3 regions of the Dactylosporangium sp. NPDC049525 genome follow, and region 1 is predicted to be linked to each of the others. Evidence: riboswitches for the same ligand, from Rfam matches in the RefSeq annotation. Region 1 holds a riboswitch; each other region holds the start of a gene.
What was found. A riboswitch is a leader RNA that binds a small molecule or an ion and turns the genes downstream of it on or off. The one in region 1 is predicted to bind cobalamin.

Region 1 (7,329 bases):
CTCCCACCGCTGGCGCACCGCCGAGAACTCCGCCGCCTACCTGCTGCCGGTGCTCCGGCCCGGCATGAGCGTGCTCGACGTCGGCGCCGGCCCGGGCACCATCACCGCCGACCTGGCCGCCGTCGTCGCCCCGGGCGAGGTCACCGCCCTGGAGGCGACCGCCGAGGCCCTTGAGGTCACCAAGGCCGGCGTGCAGGGCGTCGCCTATGTCGTCGGCGACGTGCACGCCCTCGACTTCCCCGACGACACGTTCGACGTGGTCCACGCCCATCAGGTGCTGCAGCACGTCGCCAACCCCGTCCAGGCGCTGCGCGAGATGCGCCGCGTCTGCCGGCCCGGTGGCTACGTGGCGGCCCGCGACAGCGACTACGCGGCGTTCACCTGGTTCCCGCGGCTGCCGGAGCTGGACGAGTGGATGGCGCTGTACCAGCGGATGGCCCGCGCCAACGGCGGCGAGCCCGACGCCGGCCGCCGGATGCTGTCCTGGGCCCGGGCCGCCGGTTTCACCGACGTCACGTCCACGTCGAGCACCTGGTGCTTCGCCGACGAGGAGGACCGCGCCTGGTGGGGCGGCATGTGGGCGGACCGCGTCCGCGCCTCCGCGATGGCGACGCAGGCCCTCGCCAGCGGCGTGACACAGCAGGACCTGCAGCGGCTCTCCGACGGCTGGCGCGCCTGGGCCGACTCCCCCGACGGCTGGCTGTCCATCCTGCACGGCGAGATCCTGGCCCGCCCCTGATCTAAGGCGTGTTTGGTAAGTGGATGCCGGGCTGCGGCGGACCCCACTTACCAAATACGCCTTAGGCTCGTCCGATGGAACGACCGCTCGTCACCGTGTGCCGGGACTGCTGCTGCGGCTCGGCGCGCAAGCACCCCGACGTCGACCACGCCGGGCAGGTCGCCCGGCTGCGCTCGGCGCTGGGGCAGACCGGGGTGCGGGTCAGCGCGTGCCTCGACGCGTGCGAGCGGTCCAACATCGTCGTCGTGCACCCGACCCCGGCCGCGCGGCGGGCCGGGGCCCGGCCGGTCTGGCTCGGCTACGTCCTCGACGACGCGGTCATCGGCGACCTGACCGCCTGGGTCGAGGCCGGCGGACCGGGGGTCGTGCCGCTGCCGGAGATCCTCGGGCTCTACCGCACCAACCCGCCGGTCGGTCAGGGGTAGCGGCGGGGGGTGAACACGACCGGCGTGCCGCTGTCGCCGCGTTCCACCGCGCGGGTCTGCGACGAACCGACGATGAGCAGGGTCCGCATGTCCACTTCGGACGGATCCAGGTCCGCCAGGCGCACCACCCGGACCCGCTCGCCCGGCCCGCCGACGTCGCGGCCGAGCACGACCGGGGTGTCCGGGGACCGGTGCCGCAGCAGCAGGTCCCGGGCCGCCTCGACCTGCCAGGTGCGGCTCTTCGAACCGGGGTTGTAGATGGCGATGACCAGGTCGGCGCCGGCGGCGGCGTCGAGGCGGGCCGCGATCACGTCCCACGGCTTCAACCGGTCCGACAGCGACAGCACGCAGAAGTCGTGGCCGAGCGGCGCGCCGACCCGGCTCGCCACCGCCTGCGCGGCCGTCAGCCCGGGCAGCACCCGCACCGGGACGTCCTTCCAGCGCGGTTCGGCGGCGACCTCCAGGACCGCGGCCGCCATCGCGAACACGCCCGGGTCACCCGAGGAGACGACGGCGACGCGGCGGCCGCCGTCCTTGGCGAGGGCGAGGGCGAACTCGGCGCGCTCCGCCTCGACCTTGTTGTCCGAGGCGTGCCGGCGCTGCCGGGGGTTGGCCGGGATCCTTGCCAGGTAAGGGCCGTAGCCGACGAGGTCGTCGGCGGCCTCGACCGCGGCGAGGGCTTCCGGGGTGAGCCAGTCACGGCCGGCGGGTCCGAGCCCGACGACGACGACCTCACCGGCGGCGACCGCAACAGGTGCGGCGCGCAGCGCCGACGCCGTCTCCTCGTGCACCCGGCTCGGCAGCAGCGCCAGGGAGAAGTACGGCACGTCGGCGGGGTCCACTGTGGACAGCGGCGCGACGCGTTGGCGGTCGGTGGTGGCGCGCTCGACGTACCAGGCGTCCTGCAGCCGGCCGGCCCGCTCCAGGGCGTCGCGGACGGTGCCGAAGGTGCGGCCCAGCTTCATGACGGCGGCGGAGTCGGTGGCCGCGAGGCGCTCCGCGAGGATGTCGGCCGGCAGGGTGCCGGGCAGGACGGTGAGGATCTCGTCGCGCTCGACGAGGGGCCGGCCGAGGACCGCGGACGCGCCGGCGATGGAGGTGACGCCGGGGACGACCTCCGTCTGGTACGTGTGGGCGAGCCGCTTGTGCATGTGCATGTAGGAGCCGTAGAACAGCGGGTCGCCCTCGCAGAGCACGACCACGTCGCGGCCGGCGTCGAGGTGCGCGGCGAGCCGGGCCGCCCACGCGTCGTAGTGCTCCTCGATGACCGCGCGGTAGTCGCCGATCTCCTCGGTGGTGACCGGGTAGACCAGGGCCTCTTCGATCTGGCCGTCGCGCAGGTACGGCGCCGCGATCGACCGCGCGATGCTGCGCCCGTGGCGGGCGCTGTGGAAGGCGACCACGGGCGCGGCCGCGACGAGCCGGGCCGCCTTCACCGTGACGAGCTCGGGGTCGCCCGGTCCGAGACCTACGCCGTACAGCCGCCCGATGTCCACTGTGGTCATTCCTTCTCGTCCGCGATCGCGTTGACGGCGGCGGCCGTCATCGCGCTGCCGCCACGGCGGCCGTGCACGACCAGGTGCGGCAGGTCCGACGCCGCCAGGGCCGCCTTCGACTCGGCCGCGCCGATGAACCCCACGGGGATGCCGAGCACCGCCGCCGGTCGGGGCGCGCCCGCTGCGATCATCTCCAGGAGGCGGAACAGCGCCGTCGGCGCGTTGCCGACCGCGACGACGGCGCCGGCGAGGCGCTCGCCCCACAGTTCGAGGGCGGCGGCGCTGCGGGTGGTGCCGAGCTCGGCGGCGAGCGCCGGCACCCGCGGGTCGCGCAGGGTGCACAGGACCTCGTTGCCGCGGGGCAGCCGCGCCCGGGTCACACCGGAGGCGACCATTTCGGCGTCGCAGAGGATCGGGGCGCCGTCGCGCAGCGCGGCGCGGGCGAGGCGGACCACGTCGGCGCTGTACCCGACGTCGGCGGGCAGGTCCACCATCCCGCACGCGTGGATCATGCGGACGGTGACCTGAGCGACGTCGGCGGGCAGCCCGGACAGGTCGGCCTCGGCCCGGATCGTCGCGAACGACCGCCGGTAGATCTCCGCGCCGTCCTTCACGTAGTCGTACGCCGTCACGAGACCACCTGGTAGCCGTCGGCGGTCGCGAGCATCTCCACGTGCCTTCCCTTCGGTGCGCCGCAGCGCCGTTCGCAGCCGACCCAGTGCACGGGCAGGTCCCGCGGCACGGTGCCCGCCTCGACGGCCGCGCGGGCGTCGGCCCGCACGTCGGCGAGGGCTTTGGCGCAGCCGGGCCGGCCGGCGCACGCGGTGACCCCGGCCCACGGGGAGGCGGGGTCGGTGACGAGGCCGGCCGCCGTCAGCAGTGTCTCGACGGGTCCAGCTTGTGCGACGGGCACGTCCGGCACGACGACGGTCCGCCACGGCGTGACGATGATCTCTCCCGGCGCGGCTTCCACCAGCGCCGCGGACTGTGCCTGGGTGAACAGGCCGAGCGGCACGACGACGGTCAGCGCGGCCTGGCCGTCGAGCTGCGGCGCCCACCCGGCCACCGGGCCACGCCGGCCGTCGTATTGACCAACGTCGGCGCGATCAAAGCCGTTGTATTGACCAACGTCCGCGCGGTCTGGGCCGCTGTATTGACCGGCGTCTGTGGCGTAGGAGGTGGCCAGCCGCGCCGCCACCCGCGCCCGGCCGTCGGTCAGCTCCGTCAGGCGCCACGCCGTGCCGCCCTGCTCGGCCCGCTCGGCCAGGAACGCCCTGGTGGCCCGCAGCAGGAGGTCAGCCGCGCCGGCCGGCGTCACGGTGCCGGCACCGGCCGGCATGACGGTGCCGGCCAGGACCAGGCGGTCGCCGTGCAGGCCGACGTCGCCGCCGAGCGGGGTCACATCGCCGCGCCCGTCGTCGACGGTGACCAGGAACCTGCCCGGAAGGTCCGCCAGGGAGGCGTCGGCGCACAGGCCGGCGTCGTACGCGGCCACCACCGGCCGCACGTCCAGCTCCCCGAGCCCGTCGCGGCCGCTGAGCGGGCTGGCGATAATGTTGCGGACCCGTTCGTGAGTGTCCGACGGCAGCAGCCCGGCGGCGGACAACCGGGCGGCCAGCTCGACCTCCGCACCCGGTCGCAGCGCCCTGACCTGGATGTTCCCCCGCGAGGTCAGCTCCAGCGCCGGGTCGCCGAGGTCGAGTGCCGCGCCGCGGAGCACGGCCAGGGCCGCGACGCTCAACCGGCCGCCGGGCAGCCGGACCCGGGCCAGGCCACCGTCGGCCGCGGCGTGGACCTGCACGGCGCCCGGGCACCGGTCCGGAGCGTCGCGTCCACTGGCAGCCTGCACGGGCCGGATACTACTGCGCAGCGGCTCGCTTGACTCAAGACAGCGCTGTCCAGGAGAGTTGGCGGTGCTGTACGGCGACGTGTGGAGGAAGCCGGTGTCAATCCGGCGCGGTCCCGCCACTGTGACCGGGGAGCGGACCTCCGACGCAAGGCCACCGGGCGCGAGCCCGGGAAGGCCGGAGGCGAGCGCCGATCCGGGAGCCAGGAGACTCTCCGTTGCCGGACCTTTCCCGACCGACTTGGGGCGCGGACCCCGAGGGAGGACCCCGGCGTGATCCTGCTGTTGTCGACGTCTGACACCGACCTGCTCAGCGCCCGCGCGAGCGGTGCCGCGTTCCGGCTGGCCAACCCGTCCCGCACCGCCGTGGAGGACCTGCCGGCCCTGGCCGACGGTGCCGACCTGGTCGTGGTGCGGTTCCTGGGCGGCTACCGCGACTGGCAGGAGGGTTTCGACGCGCTGCTGCGGCTGCCGCTGCCCGTGGTCCTGCTCGGCGGCGAGCAACTGCCCGATGCCGAGCTGATGTCGCACTCGACGGTGCCCGCCGGGGTCGCCGCGGACGCGCACAAGTACTTCACCGAGGGCGGCCCGGCCAACCTCGGTGAGCTGCACAACTTCCTGTCCGACACGATCCTGCTGACCGGCCACGGCTTCGCGCCCCCGGCGACGACCCCGACCTGGGGACCGCTGGAGCGGGCGGGCACGGACCACGACGGCCCGACGGTTGCGGTCATCTACTACCGGGCGCATCACCTCGCCGGCAACACCGCGTTCGTGGAGACGCTCTGCGCGGCGATCGAGGACGCCGGCGGCCGGGCGCTGCCCGTGTTCGCCTCGTCGCTGCGCACCGCCCCGGCGGAGCTCTTGGACACGCTGCGGCAGGCCGACGCGCTCATCGTCACCGTCCTCGCCGCGGGCGGCACCCGGCCCGCCGACGCGCAGGCCGGCGGCGCGGACGAGGCGTGGGACGTGGGCGCCCTGGCCGCCCTCGACGTGCCGATCCTGCAGGGGCTCTGCCTGACCAGCGCCCGCGACACCTGGGACAGCAATGACGACGGCCTGTCGCCGCTGGACACGGCCACGCAGGTCGCGATCCCCGAGTTCGACGGCCGGATCATCACGGTGCCGTTCTCGTTCAAGGAGGTCGACGCCGACGGGCTCACCGTCTACGTCGCCGACCCGGAGCGGGCCGGCCGGGTCGCCGGGATCGCCGTCGGGCACGCCCGGCTGCGGCACCTGCCGGCCGCGGACCGCAAGGTCGTGGTGATGCTCAGCGCATACCCGACGAAACACGCCCGGATCGGCAACGCCGTCGGCCTCGACACGCCCGCGAGCGTGGTCCGGCTCCTGTCCGCGCTGCACGAGCAGGGCTATGTGGGTGCCGACGGCTTCCCCAAGGACGGCGACGCGCTGATGCACACGCTCATCGCCGCCGGCGGGCAGGACGTCAACTGGCTCACCGAGGACCAGCTGCGGGGCAACCCGATCAGGATCTCGGCCGGTCGCTACCGGGCCTGGTTCGCCACGCTGCCGTCCGACCTGCGCGCGGAGATGGAGCGGCACTGGGGGCCGGCGCCGGGCGAGCTGTTCGTCGACACGTCCCGCGACCCGGACGGTGAGATCGTGCTCGCCGCGCTGCGCGAGGGCAACGTCGTGGTCATGGTGCAGCCGCCGCGCGGGTTCGGGGAGAACCCCGTCGCGATCTACCACGACCCGGACCTGCCGCCGAGCCACCACTACCTGGCCGCGTACCGGTGGCTCGCCGACGAGTTCGGCGCGCACGCGGTCGTGCACGTCGGCAAGCACGGCAACCTGGAGTGGCTGCCCGGCAAGACCGTCGGGCTGTCCGCGTCCTGCGGCGCCGACGCGGCCCTGGGCAACCTGCCGCTGATCTACCCGTTCCTGGTCAACGACCCCGGCGAGGGCACCCAGGCCAAGCGCCGGGCGCACGCCACCCTCGTCGACCACCTGATCCCGCCGATGGCGCGGGCCGACTCGTACGGTGACATCGCCCGCCTCGAGCAGCTCCTCGACGAACATGCGACGATCGCGGCCCTCGACCCCGCGAAGCTGCCCGCGATCCGCGCCCAGATCTGGACGCTGATCCAGGCCGCCCGCCTCGACCACGACCTGGGCCTGGCCGACCGGCCCGGCGAGGACGGCTTCGACGAGCTCATCCTGCACATCGACGGCTGGCTGTGCGAGATCAAGGACGTGCAGATCCGCGACGGCCTGCACGTGCTCGGCGTCGCACCGTCGGGTGAGGCCAGGGTCGACCTGGTCCTGGCGATGCTGCGGGCCAGGCAGATGTGGGGCGGCACCGTGGCCGCGCTGCCAGGTCTCCGCGAGGCGCTCGGTCTTGACGAGAGCGGCTCGGGTCGCGTGTCGGTCGACGAGGCCGAGACGCAGGCCCGCGCCCTGGTCGCCGAGATGGAGTCGCGGGGCTGGCCGGTCGGCGACATCTCCGACATTTCTGATTCGCCGGATGTGGTACGGGTGCTCGAGTTCGCGGCCCGGGAGATCGTGCCCCGCCTGGCGCGCACCACCGACGAGCTGACCATGGTGCTGCACGCCCTGGACGGCGGCTACGTCCCGGCCGGGCCGAGCGGCTCGCCGCTGCGCGGCCTCATCAACGTCCTGCCGACCGGCCGCAACTTCTACTCCGTCGACCCCAAGGCGATCCCGAGCCGCCTCGCCTGGGAGACCGGCCAGGCGATGGCCGACTCGCTGCTCGCCCGCTACCGCGCCGACCACGGCGAATGGCCGCGGTCGGTCGGGTTGTCGATGTGGGGCACCAGCGCCATGCGCACCGCCGGCGACGAC
Region 2 (7,329 bases), on a different contig from region 1:
GCGCCCGGCCTGCTGATCGCCTACGCCGCGGCCGTCGCCGGCGGCGTGGGCAACGGCATGCTGAACGTCGCCCAGAGCGCCCTGGTTACGGCCCGCACCCCACCGGAACGGCACGGCCGCCTCTTCGCGACCGTCGGTGCCGTCACCCAGACCGCGATCGGCGGCGGCACCGCGGCCGCGGCACCCCTCATCACCTGGCTCGGCGGCGGCGGCGCCCTGATCACCGCCGGCGTGACGTCAATGCTCGTCGCCGTCATCGTCCTGCTCTTCACCACGAGCACGTGACGCGAGTGCGTGACCGCCGCCGTTGATACCGGTCAGGGGTGTCGGGTGGGGGACAGATCAGCGCAAGTATTCGCCAAGTGGGCGCCAAGTGGCACCGGGCATGCTCTTCTCAGCGGCAACTGAAAGGGTCACGCAGACCCTCGCAAGGACTAGCTCGAAGGTCCCCTTCGATACACATATATTGCTGGACCGGTAGAGCGGCGCTCCTCCCTCGCGTCGCTCTACCAAGCTTGCGTTGACGGTGGAATTCAGCCGGTGAAGAGCAGCAGCAGGCCCGCGACCGTATAGGCGACCATCAGTCCCAGTAGCGGCACCTGGCCGGTCATGGCCTGGGCGCGGGGGAAGAGTTTCAGGGCCCGGTCGTGGGCGAGGACCGTGCCGACCAGGTGGCCGAGGATGATGGCGGTGATCTGGACGTTGGCGACGCCCGTCGGGGTGATGACGCCGGTCCACGGGTCGAAGTCCGGATGGTCCAGCAGCAGCGCGACGGTGCGCTGGCCCTCCAGGACGAACAGCGAGTAGTAGTGCGCGACGACGTAGCCGACGACGATCGGCACGATCGAGTGGGCCAGCTCGCCCGGGGTGCGCTCCGCCGACGTGTGGCCGCGCCGGCCCGCGGTGCGGGTCGCCACGGTGTACGCGAGAGCCACCGCGCCGATGACGCCGAGCAGGCCGAGGGTGCCGGTGACCGGGGCGGGCAGGCCGTTCTCCTGGGTGAAGCGCAGCCAGAACAGGGCGCCGGACATCGCGTCGTAGAAGGTGGCGCCGAGCAGCACGACGACGACGGCGACCAGGCCGGGCGCGGGGCGCAGGCCGGCGATCCCGTCGAGGGGGTTGCGCCAGACGAGGGTGCCGTCGGGGCGCCGGCCGATGACGGCGAGCCGGCCGACGAGGTCACTGAGCACCTCGAACGCGTCGCCTCGGGTGAACCAGTCGGGGCCGTAGACGAAGGCGCCGGCGAGCATCGCCACGGCGTACACGGCGAGCCACGTGCCGATGACCGGCAGGGTCGCCCGGTCCGGGGCGACCAGCTCCAGCCAGGCGAACGCGAACAGCCCGGCCGCGGCGGGCCAGTAGCCGACGGCGTCGGGCAGCGGCCGGCGGGCTTTGAAGCCCAGCGACAGGGTCCGCAGCGGGTTCAGCGACCGCCACACCGGGCCGAGCAGCAGCGACAGCGGGACCAGTCCGACCCAGAACAGCACGTACACGATCCCGGCGGCCGGGTTGTCGGCGCTGTCGGGCAGCGTGAACGTCCAGGCCAGGACGGCCAGAAAAGCGATGCCGAGCAGCCGCGGTACGACGGCGGGCACGGTGAACGTCCCGATCGGCCGTCCCGCGGCGGGGTCGAGCCGCGGGGAGCGCCACGCCACCCCGAGCACCAGGAACGACACGATCAGCGCGGCGGCGGCGCCGACGAGCAGCTGGCCCAGGGTGAGCGGCAGGTCCTGGCGGCCACCGACGCCGTGCGCCAGGACCGGCGCGAGGTCGGTGTTCAACGGACCACGAGCTGGAACAGGACCAGGTGCGACGCGTGCGTCTCCACCTCGAACAGCCCGGTCCGGTCGACCCGCAGCTCGATCGAGGCCGGCGCCCCGGCCGGCAGCGTCAGAGTCTTGTCGTAGCCGTGGACGTGCAGCTCGTCGGCGACGTCGGAGGTGACCGTGATGCGCACCAGGCTGCCCTTGGCGACCTCGACGCGGCCGGTCGGCGGCGTCACCTTGCGTTTCGCGACGGTGACGACGACCTCCTTGTCGACGGTGGGCACCGGGGAGGCGGGCGCGGAGGTCGGCCCGGCGGTCGGTGAGGGCGCGTCGGTCCCGGGGGCGGTCGCGGTGCTGGTCGACGCGGCCGGGGCCGGCGTGCCGGCGGCGGTGGACGGCGACGGGGAGGGTGAGTCGCAGCCGGCGGTGAGGAACGCGAGCAGGCAGGCGGCGGCGACGGTGGAGCGGACGGCAGGCACGAAGCAGGCTCCCGGGGCGGCGGGTTCGTTAGGGACGTGAATTTAGCGTCTTGTCGCCCACGGGGGAACCCGGCATCATGTGCCGATGCGATCCGGCAGCACCACAGCGGTCACTACGATCCGACTCGCGGTGCTGACCGTCGTCGCGGCGCTCGGCGTCGTGCTGCCGGCGGGGCCGGCCGCCGCCCACGGGCAGCTGGCCATGTCCGACCCGGTGCAGGACAGCACCGTGGACCAGCCGCGGGCCGATGTGGCGCTGTATTTCACCGAGCAGCCGGCGTCCTTCGCGTGGTTCACCGTCACCGCGCCCTCGGGGCAGCGGGTCGACGGCGGGTGGCGCGGCGGGGAGCCGAAGCGGCTCGACAAGCCCGTCCAGGAGTACTTCCTGGTCGAGGGGAAGTTCGAGCCGAAGGTCTACAACACCGGGTTCCCGGCGCTCGTCACCGTGTCGCACTGGCCGGAGCAGGGGCTGTACGTGGTGGCGTACCAGTCGGTCGCCTCCGACGGCGAGGCGGTGAAGGGGCAGCTGCGGTTCACCTACAGCGGCCAAGCGACGCCGGCGCCGGCGGGCTGGACCGCGCCGACCGCCGGGCCGTCCGAGGCGCTGACCCGGGCGCTGAACAAGGAGAGCGCCCCGGCGGCGACCCAGGCGGCACCGACCGCCGGGCCGCAGCAGGCGCTGCCGCCGCCGGTCACCCCGGCGACGCCGTTCGTGCTCACCGACTGGCTGCTGCCGGCGCTGCTCATCGTGGGTGTCGGCGTCATGATCTGGCTCGCCGCCCGCCGGGCGCCGGTGCAGCCGGAGAAGAAGCGCCGCAAGGCCGCCCTCCGATAACGGGACGGTCGCTAGCCGGTCGCTGACCCGCAGGTCTGCTGGATCTGCCCGGTGAGCCGGTTGGCGAACGCCGGGTCGGCGATGACCCGCTGCTGGTACTGCTCGACCTGCGCGTCGCTCAGCCCGGTATAGACCGGTTTGCTGGCGTACGCCTCGGCCATCGCCGCCGGGTCGGTGTAGACCCGCGACTGCACCGAGCACAGGTGCGCGGCCGTCGTGTCCAGGAAGATCGTCTCCAGCCGTTCGGGTGTCGACGACGCGGCGGCGGAGGGTGCGGCGGCCGCCGACGGTGCGGTGATCTTCGCCGGGGTGTTCGACGACTCGTCGCCGCAGCCGGCCAGGGCGGCCGTGACGGCCAGGGAGACGAGGATGAGCCGGATCATGACGGGCCTTTCCGCTGGAAGCTAGACGACGACCAGGGTGAGGTTGTTGGTGTCGGTGGTGCTGCCGTAGGTCTGCTTGACCGTGAGCTGATAGGTGCCGGCGGCCACGTTCGTCGCGTCGAACTTCACCGCGGCGAAGTCGTCGGTCCCGACCGGCAGCGACGCGGCGTCGTTGAGTTGCGTGTACGCCCGCTCCTGCGGGTAGCTCACGACCAGGCCGGTCGGGCCGCCGGAGACGGTGATGCGCAGGTCGTCGACGCCGCCCTTGCGGGCCTGGAACACCAGCTGGCTCCAGACCGGGGTCTTCTTCGGCACGGTGACGGTGGACGTCTTCTGCGTGATCGCGTCGCCGGTGACCGACACGACCGGCAGGGTCGCGGTTTGTGACCCGGTCCGCTTCGTGCCGGTGCAGGTGGTCGCCCCGTCGGCCTTCTCGGTGTACGTGTAGCTCAGCGTGACCGGGTTCAGCGACACGAGCTTCGACGTGGCGACACCGATGTTGAACGCCACGTAGTCCACGTGCCCGGCCGCGAGCGAGTCGCCCTTCGACAGCGACGAGTAGGTCTTTGTGTTCGCGGGGTAGTTGACCGTGAGTCCGGCGCCCGAGGCGGTGACCTTGACGTCGCAGACGTCGCCGGACGCGCCCCACAGCGTGCCCACCCAGCCCGTCTGCCCCGGCAGCATCGGCGCCAGCAGCGGGATGACCAGGCCGAGGTCCGCGGTCGCAGCGCCGGCCGGCGCCGCCGCCGGCAGGACGGCGGCCGCTCCGGCGGCGCAGGCGATGGCGACTGAGGCTGAACGGCGCATCGGAGGGGTCCTTGTCTGTGGGCTGCTGATGTCTGCCAGATCGGCCGGCCCGGCGGGGGCTTGAGCTACCCGCCGAGCGCCATCCAGGTGTCGTACTGGTGCACCGCGATTCCCTCGAACGCCGCGTACCGCTGCGCCGCGCTGTCGACCGCGCTCAACGTCGCCCGCATCGCGCTGCCCGTGCCGCCGTGGAACGTGCAGTACGGACAGTCGCCGAGCGCCTGCGTCTCCGCGCCCAGCCGCGCCGGTTTGGCCGCCTTCCCCGCGCGGCGCAGCAGGTCGTCGGCGACGCCGAGCATGGAGTTGCCGCCGGTGGCGGTGTTGCGGTAGCTCATCACGGTGATGCCGTCGACCCGGGCGAGCACGGCGTCGGCCAGGTTCTCCCCGCCGGCCTGCACCGTCGGCAGCCAGAACGGCACGTCGACCTCGACCGGCGGGCCGACCCGCGCCAGCTCGTCGAGCAGCTGCAGCAGCCGCGGTACCAGCGCCGCTTGTTGCTCTTTCCAGGACGGCAGCAGGTAGGGCTCGACGTCGACGTGCAGCCCCCGGAACAGCCCCGTGGCCGTGGCGGCGCGGGCCCAGCCGAGCGCGGTCGCGTGGTCCGTCGTCCAGGCCGGCTCGCCGCCGAGCGCGTCAAGGGTGATCCCGGCGCCGTCACACAGCGCGCGCAGCCGGGTCAGGTCCGTCACGTCGGCGCGCGGGTCGTAGTACGCGAAGATCGTCGTCACCGAGTTCGCGACGGCCCAGCCGACGACCGCCTCGGGCGGCTCCCGCTCCCACAGCCACATGGCGCGGGTGCCCGGCGGCGCCACCGACGTCTCCGGCGCGAGCGGCGGCAGCCGCCGGTGCACGGCCGCGACCAGCAGGCCTGCGGTCAGCACGACACACAGGACGGCGTGCGCCACGCTCCTGCCCACGTTCACTGTTCGGCCCGGTCCGGCGGCACCGAAGGATTTGGGTCACGTTGACGTCACTGGGAGCCGTGGGACACGATGAACCCCGAGCGGTCATAGGGAGGAACCCAGTGCGAGTCTGGGACGGTCCCGCCACTGTGACCGGGGAGTCACCCTCCAGCGCACGGACCACGGCCGCACCGGCCGGAAGGTCGGGGGGCGGCGGCGATCCGGGAGTCAGGAGACTCCGGCCGCTCACGCTCCATGACCCAGCGGGCGCGGACCCGCTCGATAAGGATGTGCCCGTTGACGTCGCCATACCCGTTCTCGGCCGTGGTCGGCCTGCCCGACCTGCGCCTCGCCCTGCTGCTGACCGCCGTGTCACCGGCGATCGGCGGGGTCCTCGTCCGGGGTGAGAAGGGCACCGCCAAGTCGACCGTCGTGCGTGGCCTCGCCACGCTGCTGCCGGAGGTCGACGTCGTCGCCGGCTGCCGCTTCGCCTGTGACCCCACCGCGCCCGACCCGTCCTGCCCCGACGGCCCGCACTCCCTGGACGCGCCCGCGGCCCGCCGCCGCTCCGCCCTGGTCGAGCTGCCCGTCGGCGCGACCGAGGACCGGGTCGTCGGCACCCTGGACCTGCAGCGGGCCCTCGGCGACGGGGTCAAGGCCTACGAGCCCGGCCTGCTCGCCGCCGCCCACCGCGGCGTGCTCTACGTCGACGAGGTCAACCTCCTGCCCGACCACCTCGTCGACCTGCTCCTGGACGCCGCCGCGATGGGCCGCGCCCACGTCGAGCGCGACGGGGTCTCCGTCAAGCACGCCGCCAGGTTCCTGCTCGTCGGCACCATGAACCCGGAGGAGGGCGAGCCGCGCCCGCAGCTCGTCGACCGGTTCGGCCTGGTCGTCGGGGTCACGTCGCCGACCACGCCCGCACCGAGGGCCGAGGTGGTGCGGCGGCGGCTGGCGTACGAGCTGGACCCCGAGACGTTCGCGGCCCGCTTCATCGAGGAGGACGCCGCGCTCGCCGGCCGGATCGCCACCGCCAGGCGCGCGCTGCCCGGGGTGACGTTGCCGGACCGTCAGCTGGACCGGATCGCGCGGATCTGCCTGGCGTACCGGGTGGACGGGCTGCGCGCCGACATCGTCGTGGCCCGCACCGCGGTCGCGCTCGCCGCGTGGCACGGCCGGACCGTCGTGACGAAGGACGACCTGCGCGACGCGGCCCGGCTCGCGCTGCCGCACCGGCGCCGCCGCGACCCCCTCGACCCGCCGGGCGCGGACCAGGAACGCCTCGAGGAGATCCTGGACCAGGAGCTCGGCGACGACCCCGACGACCCCGACGACGACGCCAGGCACGACCCAGGCGACGAGGACCCGGATACCGGCGGGCCGTCCACGGCCGGCGAGCCGGCCGCTGCCGGTGACGGAGGCGGTGACGGTGGTCCTGGCAGCGCACCGGGCAACCCAGGTCCGCCGCCGGTCGGTCCGCCACCCGCCGGCGATCACGCCGCGCAGGCGCCGCCCGCGCAGGTCGAACCCACGCCGGGCGAACCCTCCGACGGGCCGGTCACGCAGCCGGCCGGGGAGCTGGCGTTCGCGCAGGCGCCGTACAAGACGCGGCTGCTGCGCATCGGCGGCCGGGCCAACCGGCAGCAGGGCGCGCACGCCGGCCGGCGCTCGCCAGCGTACTCGCGGCACGGGCGGGTCGTGCGGTCCCGGCAGCCCAGCGGCGGCAAGCTCGTCAGCCTGCACCTGCCCGACAGCTTGCGGGCCGCGGCAATGCGCGGCTCCCGCAGCGTGCAGACCCAGGACCTCCGCGAGGCGGTCAAGGTGGGCCGGGAGGCCAACCTGGTGCTGTTCGTCGTGGACGCGTCCGGCTCGATGGCCGCCCGGCAGCGCATGGCGGTCGTGAAGACGGCCGTGCTGTCGCTGCTGCGCGACGCGTACCAGCGCCGCGACAAGGTCGGCATGATCACCTTCCGGGGTGCGGAGGCCACCACCGTCCTCGAGCCGACCGCCAGCCACGAGGTCGGCGTGCTGCGCCTGGCCGAACTGCGCACCGGCGGGCGCACCCCGCTCGCCGCCGGGCTGCTCCGGGCCGCCCGCACGCTGCACGGCGAGCGCCGCCGCGACGCCCGCCGCCGGCCGCTGCTCGTCATCGTCACC
Region 3 (7,329 bases), on a different contig from region 1:
CGGCAGGGACCGAGGCCGGCTTGCGGCCGAACCTGATCCTGTGCGTGACGCTCGCCGCACCGACGTTCGTCGCACCGACGACGGCCGGCACGGATCGCTTGCCGCACGGATCGCCCGCTGGCATGGACCTGCCGGCCACAGAGGCCCTGGGCGCCGAACGGCAGGGACCGAGGCCGGCTTGCGGCCGAACCTGATCCTGTGCGTGACGCTCGCCGCGCCGACGCTCGCTGCACGGACGGCGGCCGGCACGACCGCCCGCCGCACGGATCGCCCGCTGACACGGACCGGTCGGCAGCCGGCCGGCCGCAGAGGGCTCCGGGCGCCGAACGGCAGGGACCGAGGCCGGTCCGTGGCCGAACCTGATCCTGTGCGTGACGCTCGCCGCGCCGACGCTCGCCGCAGGGACGGCGGCCGGCACGGATCGCCCGCCGCAGGGATCGCCCGCTGGCGCGACCCGGTCGGCAGCCGGCCAGCCACGGAGATACCGGGCGCCGTGCGGCAGCAGCCGAGGCCGGCCGGCGACCGAACCTGATCCTGCGCGACCAGGCACCGCGCTCCGCGCGACAGGCACCGCGCTCCGCGCGACAGGCACCGCGCTCCGCGCGACAGGCACCGCGCTCCGCGCGACAGGCACCGCGCTCCGCGCGACCAGCACCGCGCTCCGCGCGACGAGCACCGCGCTCCGCGCGACGCCCGTCGCGTGGTGCGTCGACGGGCCTACTTCGACATGCCGGGGCAGTACTGCTCGACTTCGGTGTTCACCTTGTCGATCTCGGCGTCGAAGGACGGGTCGCCGAATTTCTCGGCGCGCAGCATCTTCGCGATCGTCGCCGCGTAGTTCGCGATGGCCGTCTTCACCGCCGGGTCGACCGCCTTGGCCAGCTCGGCGTCGACCGCCTTGCTGATCCGGCCGAGGATGACCTCGCCCTTTGCCTGTGCCTTCGCCTGGGCGGCCTTGTCCCCGCTGACACTCGCCGCGGCCAGCTCACCGACCACCGGCAGGAGCGCTTCCTCCTCCGCCTCATAGACCGCCTTGACCGCCGTGCACACGGCCTCGGTGTTGGCCTTCACGTCGACCGTCGGGCTCGGCGCGGCGGCACTGCTCGCGGCGCCGCTCTGCGCTGCGGCGGCGGTGTTGTCCGGCTGCTGCGTGCACCCCGTGGCCAGCCCCACCGTGGTGGCAAGGGCCAGCGCCAGAAGAACTCGTTGCGATCGCACGTCATGCTCCCCGTCTCGTGAACCAAGCACGCAGATGATAGAGACCACCACCGACATTTTCCGACCTGTGCCGGTCAGCGCCGGGTCGCGAACGGCCCCGGGCGGACACCGCCCGGGGCCGTGCGGCATCCGACGCCTCAGAAGTCGTCGTCGAAGCTGACCGTCCCGGTGACGCCGACCTGGTACGCCGAGACGCGCCGCTCGAAGAAGTTCGACAGCTCCTGCACGTCCTGCAGGTCCATGAACCCGAACGGGTTGGCGGAGCCGTACAGCGGCGCGATGTCCAGCTGCGCCAGGCGACGGTCGGCGACGTGCTGCAGGTACTGGCGCATGTCCACGGTGGACAGTCCGGAGACGCCCTGGCCCAGCAGGTCCTCGGCGAACTGGACCTCGCACTCGACGGCCTCGGCGAGCATGTCGCGGACCTGCGCGGCCAGCGCGTCGTCGAACAGGTCCGGCTCCTCGGCGCGGACGACGGCGATGACGTCGAACGCGAACGCCATGTGCATCGACTCGTCGCGGAACACCCAGTTGGTGCCGGATGCGAGGCCGTGCAGCAGGCCGCGGGAGCGCAGGAAGTACACGTAGGCGAACGCGCCGTAGAAGAACAGGCCCTCGATGCACGCGGCGAAGCAGATGAGGTTGAGCAGGAACGCCCGCCGGTCGTCCCGTGTGGACAGTCGCCGCAGCGAGCCCAGGGAGTCGATCCAGCGGAAGCAGAACCCGGCCTTGCGGCGGATCGACGGGATGTTCTCCACCGCCGCGAACGCCTCCGCCCGGGCCGCGTCGTCCGGCAGGTACGTGTCCAGCAGGTTCAGGTAGAACTGGACGTGCACGGCCTCCTCGAACAGCTGCCGGGACAGGTACAGGCGGCCTTCGGGGGAGTTCACGTGCTGATACAGGTTGAGGACGAGGTTGTTGGCGACGATCGTGTCGCCGGTGGCGAAGAACGCGACGAGCCGGCCGACGAGGTGCCGCTCGGCCGGGGTGAGCTTCGCCAGGTCGGTGAGGTCGGTGTGCAGGTCGACCTCCTCGACCGTCCACGTGTTCTTGATGGCGTCGCGGAACCGGTCGAAGAACTGCGGGTACCGCATGGGCCGCAACGTCAGATCCATGCCGGGGTCCAGGAGACTCACTGGCACGCCTCGCACGACTCGGGGTTCTCCAGCGAACACGCAACCGCGTCCTCAACTGGAGCCACCAGGGACACCGTCGCCTGCTGGATGCGCGTAGCGGGGCGGGACCGCAGGTAATAGGTGGTCTTCAAGCCGGCCTTCCACGCGTACAGGTACATCGAGGAGAGCTTGCCGATGTTCGGCGCGCTCATGAACAGGTTCAGCGACTGGCTCTGGTCGATGTACGGCCCGCGGGCGGCGGCCAGGTCGATGAGCGCCCGCTGCGGCAGCTCCCACGCGGTGCGGAACAGCGCCCGGGTCTCCGCCGGTAGCGCCGCGACGCCCTGCACGGACCCGTCGGCGCGCTTGATCTCCTCCCGGACCTGCGACGTCCACAGGCCGCGGGACTTCAGCTCCCGCACCAGCGCCGTGTTGATCTGCAGGAACTCACCCGACAGGGTCTCCCGCTTGAACATGTTGGACACCTGCGGCTCGATGCACTCGTAGCACCCGGCGATCGACGCGATCGTGGCCGTCGGCGCGATCGCGATGAGCAGCGAGTTGCGCAGCCCGTACGCGGCGATGCGTGCCCGTACCGCAGCCCACCGTGCCTCCTGGGTCGGGATGACGCCCCACAGGTCCGGTTGCAGGTCGCCGCGGGCCGCCCTGGTCAGCTGATACGCCGGGTGCGGGCCGTGCCGCTCGGCGAGGTCCGCGGAAGTCTCGAGGGCGGTCAGGTAGATTTCCTCGGCGATGCGCGTCGACAGTTCCCGCGCCTCGGGCGCGTCGAACGGCAGCCGCAGCGCGAAGTACACGTCCTGCAGGCCCATGACGCCGAGCCCGACCGGCCGCCACCGCGGGTTCGACGCGGCCGCCTCCACGCTCGGGTAGTAGTTGATGTCGATGACCCGGTCCAGGAACGTGACCGCGGTGCGGACCGTCGCGCGCAGCCGCTCCCAGTCGATGCCGTCGCCGGCCACGTGCGCGGCGAGGTTGACCGAGCCGAGGTTGCACACGGCGGTCTCGCCGTCGCTCGATACTTCGACGATCTCGGTGCACAGGTTCGACAGGTGTACGACCTCGCCGGGCGTGCCGGTCTGGTTGCTGAGCCGGTTCGACGGGTCCTTGAACGTCATCCAGCCGTTGCCGGTCTGCGCCAGGGTGCGCATCATCTTGCCGTACAGGTCACGGGCCTTCACGGTCCGCACGGCGCGCTGCTCCGCGGCCCGGTATGCCTCGTCGAAGGCTTCGCCGTACAGATCCGGCAGCTCCGGCGCCTCGGCCGGGTCGATGAGCGACCAGTCCGCGTCCGCCTCGACGCGGCGCATGAACTCGTCGGGGATCCAGTTGGCGAGGTTGAGGTTGTGGGTGCGCCGCGCGTCCTCGCCGGTGTTGTCCCGCAGCTCCAGGAACTCCTCGACGTCCGGGTGCCACGGCTCCAGGTAGACGCACGCCGCGCCCTTGCGCCGTCCGCCCTGGTTCACGGCGGCGACCGACGCGTCCAGGGTGCGCAGCCACGGCACGATGCCGTTCGACAGGCCGTTGGTACCGCGGATCAACGCGCCCCGCGAACGTACCCGCGACCACGAGATGCCAATCCCACCCGCGAACTTCGACAGCTTCGCCACCTGTGCGTACCGGTCGTAGATCGAGTCGAGCTCGTCGCGAGGCGAGTCGACGAGGAAGCACGACGACATCTGCGTGTGTGCCGTGCCGGAGTTGAACAGGGTCGGCGAGCTCGGCAGGTACGCCAGCGACGACATCAGCCGGTAGAACCCGATCGCCTCGGCAGGGGTGGTCGACAGCCCGCACGCGACCCGCAGCAGCCAGTACTGCGGCGTCTCCACGACCAGGCGCGTCGTCGGGTGCCGCAGCAGGTACCGGTCGGCGACGGTCCGCAGCCCGAAGTACTCGAACCGCAGGTCCCCGCTCAGGTCGACGGCGTCGTCGAGCTTGCGCGCGTTGACCGCCACGAACTGCGCGGTCTCGGCCCCGATCAGCCCCTCGGCGTGCCCCACCCGGACCGCCTGGCTGAACGACGCGATGCCCTGCCCGCGGACCTCCTTGTCGAGGTACGCCGACAGCAGCCGAGCCGCCAGCCGCGAGTACTGGGGCTCCTCGCCGATCATGTCCGCCGCCGTCTGGATCGACAGCCGGTCCAGTTCCGCGGTGGTCGCGCCGTCGTACAGGCCGCTGATGGTCTTCGTCGCCACCCGCAGCGGGTCGACGTCGTCGAGGTCGTCGGCCCACCGCCCGACCGCCCGCACGATCTTGTTCACGTCGACCGGCTCGCTGGCGCCGTTGCGCTTGCGGACCTGCATCTGCGCCCGCCGCTGGACCGGCACTTCCTCCGCGGTCATCTGCGTGAGTGTCACCCTTGGTGCTCCTCTTGCTCGTCTCCGGAAAGAGGCGAACGCGGGACACGCAGGCGGAGCCGGCACGGCCGCCGCCGGCGACCGGGCACGTCACAGCCGTCGGCCGTCCCACGCGACCTCGGACCGCCGCACTCCCGTCCTCGGGCGCGGCGCTGCTGGCAGGTCTTCGGACTCGCGGGCACGGTCACGGCACGTGCCGCGAACCTCCTACCGGCCGTCACTTCCCAGGCCCGGATGGCCCAGTGTTTGCTCGACGGCTTTCGTTCCCACTCACCGCTGCGGGGCAGTCCCGGTCTCACACCGGGTTCCCTCTTGCCTCGACCGGACTGGATACCCGGCCGAACCAGCTGCGCCACGGACTATATCTGGTACCCCATCGCAGCACGCACACCCACATGTCGTGCCGCGTGTCGGGCAGGTCCGCCAAGGGTTAGTCGCCCAGCCCGTCGATGTGGTCACGCAACCGGTCGACGAACCTTCGCGGCTGCCGGGGTACCCGTGGCGGCGGCGCGGCTGCCGCCGTGGGTGGCAGCTCACCGCGCTCCTCCGCGAAGGCGCGCAGGATCTCCCGCTCCGTCGCGCGGACAGCAGCAGGCACGACCACAGTCACCCTGATAGAACCGGCGGACGATCCGAGCCCGTCAGTACGTCCACCGGAGAAGGGAACCCGGTCGCCGTGCTGGACACCGGGCTGCAAGCGGACCGTGACGGTCCCGTCGTAGGCCTTGTACCGCAGTGTGGTGCCCAGGGCCGCGACCGCCATCGGCAGACGTGCGAAGGCGTACCCGCGGAACAAGTCGCCGGAGAGATCCCCACGGTCGTCCGGCCTGGTGGCAACGAACTCATCGAGCAGCAGCCGTTGGGTGGCGGTCAGGTCGGTCGGCGTCGGCACGTCCACGTGTATCTCGAGGTTGCCCCGTCCCGCGCCGGCAGCGCGGGGCAGCCCCTGGCCCTGGACCAAGATCGTCGAGCCGGGCTGTGTCCCTGGCTCCAGTCGCAGCACCTCGTGACCGTCGAGGATCGGAATCCTCATGGTGCCACCGAGCGCTGCCAGGGCCATCGGCACCGTGAGCTGGTAGTGCAGGTTGTCGCCGGCGCTGCGCAGCGGCCCCGCCTTTTCGCGGACCGTGACATAGAGGTCGCCGGCGCTGTGTCCGCCCTCGCCGTGGTTTCCCTGACCGCGTACCCGCAGGGTCTGGCCCGCTCGTACGCCGGCCGGGATGCGCAGCGCGAACCCGCTCAGTTGCCGGTTGCGCTTCGCTCCCGAGCACGTGAGGCAGCGGCTGTTGACGACCTCGCCGGTGCCCCCGCACACCCCGCACGGAACGCTGCGCTCCAGTGTCAAGTCGATGGTCGTGCCGAAGACGCATTCCCGCACGCTGAGGGGCAGCTCGACGGACAGGTCCGACGTGGAGCGCTCCTGTACCCCGAACACGCGCTCGAACGTATCCGGATCATGTCGCTGCCGGCCCCCGCCGTCGCCGGCTTCGATGACGACGCGGCGGCGCCCGGCCGGGGGATGCGGCGCGCCGCCGGACTGCGGTGCGGCGTTGAACTGTGCACCGGCGCCGGTGCGTGACGGGTCGGCCGCGGATTTCTGCCCGCTGGCCACGGTCGGATGAGGCGCCGACGGGGTGGACCTTGCGCCCGGCCGGTAGGCCACGTTGCGAGCGATCGCCACCAGTCCGCCGGTGTCCCTCTCACCACGCTTGGGAATGGGCCGGCCGCGCGCCCGGAGCCGCTGGTAGATGTGGCGGTACAGGGTGTCGAGATCCAGCAATTCGGGACCGTCGGGGATGCCGTTCTTCAACGCCTCGATCAACTCGCCGGTGAAGGCGGTGTACGGCTCATTGTCCGGTGCGAGCGCGAGCCGGGTCCGGGCGGTCGCGGTGAGCACACACGTGCCGAAGATTTCCAGACCGTCCGGCGTCGGTCCGTCCGGGCTCATCCATGTGCCGAGTGCCCGGCCGCTGTAGCAGCAGTCGATGATGGCCACCTTCCGGCGGGCGCGGCTGGCGTCCAGGAACTCATTGCGGATCCACTTGAACGGAATCGACTCGCGGTTGGGTCGCAGCCGGTCCGCGCCCGGCAGCGCGAGATACACCTCGTCTTCGTCGCGGTCGTCGATCAAGCCGTGTCCGGCGAAGTAGAACAGCAGCGTGTCCGTGGCGCGGTCGGCCTGTTCCCGCAGCACGTCGAGCACCTCGGCGCTGCTGCTCGGCTGGTTGAGGACCCTGCAGTGCGCGCGCGGCAGACCCCACCGACTGGTGTCCTGCAGTAACCGCCGCAGCCCGGCGATGTTGTTTCGCACTGTCGGCAGATCGTCGAGTGCGCCCTCGTCGTCGCCGGCCCTGGCGGCGTGGCGTTGATACCGGGACACCCCCACCAGGACGGCCCGTGACGCTCGCGGATCCGGCAGCGTCCCGGTCATCGGACCGGCCGCCGCTGCATGGCGCCGTTCATCGGTGCCTCCGTCTCCCAGGATCCGGATCACTGACCTTGGGGCGCACGGTGCCGCCCGCACTCACCGCAGCCTACGACCGGGGGACGCCTACGCGGTGCAAGAATCCGAAGGCTGACGCTGTGCCGCAGCCGTTGCGACCGTCGAGCCTGGGCCCATG

Region 2: linked by a shared signal. The riboswitch ahead of AB0K00_RS51495 (VWA domain-containing protein) and the one ahead of cobN (cobaltochelatase subunit CobN) in region 1 are both predicted to bind cobalamin.
Region 3: linked by a shared signal. The riboswitch ahead of AB0K00_RS36270 (ribonucleoside-diphosphate reductase subunit alpha) and the one ahead of cobN (cobaltochelatase subunit CobN) in region 1 are both predicted to bind cobalamin.

Annotation. Positions count from the first base shown of each region.
Region 1 is NZ_JBFAPO010000058.1:52,814-60,142, forward strand. It holds gene AB0K00_RS46735 (methyltransferase domain-containing protein) at 1-739, shown strand, start outside; gene AB0K00_RS46740 (hypothetical protein) at 814-1,164, shown strand; gene AB0K00_RS46745 (precorrin-2 C(20)-methyltransferase) at 1,155-2,669, opposite strand; gene AB0K00_RS46750 (precorrin-8X methylmutase) at 2,666-3,292, opposite strand; gene AB0K00_RS46755 (precorrin-3B synthase) at 3,289-4,509, opposite strand; cobalamin riboswitch at 4,555-4,741, shown strand; gene cobN (cobaltochelatase subunit CobN) at 4,780-7,329, shown strand, end outside.
Region 2 is NZ_JBFAPO010000076.1:26,833-34,161, reverse strand. It holds gene AB0K00_RS51530 (MFS transporter) at 1-285, shown strand, start outside; gene AB0K00_RS51525 (hypothetical protein) at 534-1,781, opposite strand; gene AB0K00_RS51520 (hypothetical protein) at 1,778-2,245, opposite strand; gene AB0K00_RS51515 (copper resistance protein CopC) at 2,331-3,080, shown strand; gene AB0K00_RS51510 (hypothetical protein) at 3,092-3,463, opposite strand; gene AB0K00_RS51505 (hypothetical protein) at 3,485-4,270, opposite strand; gene AB0K00_RS51500 (hypothetical protein) at 4,336-5,175, opposite strand; cobalamin riboswitch at 5,235-5,430, shown strand; gene AB0K00_RS51495 (VWA domain-containing protein) at 5,470-7,329, shown strand, end outside.
Region 3 is NZ_JBFAPO010000034.1:18,286-25,614, forward strand. It holds gene AB0K00_RS36260 (hypothetical protein) at 718-1,275, opposite strand; gene AB0K00_RS36265 (ribonucleotide-diphosphate reductase subunit beta) at 1,356-2,333, opposite strand; gene AB0K00_RS36270 (ribonucleoside-diphosphate reductase subunit alpha) at 2,351-4,693, opposite strand; cobalamin riboswitch at 4,848-5,071, opposite strand; gene AB0K00_RS36275 (DnaJ C-terminal domain-containing protein) at 5,139-7,139, opposite strand.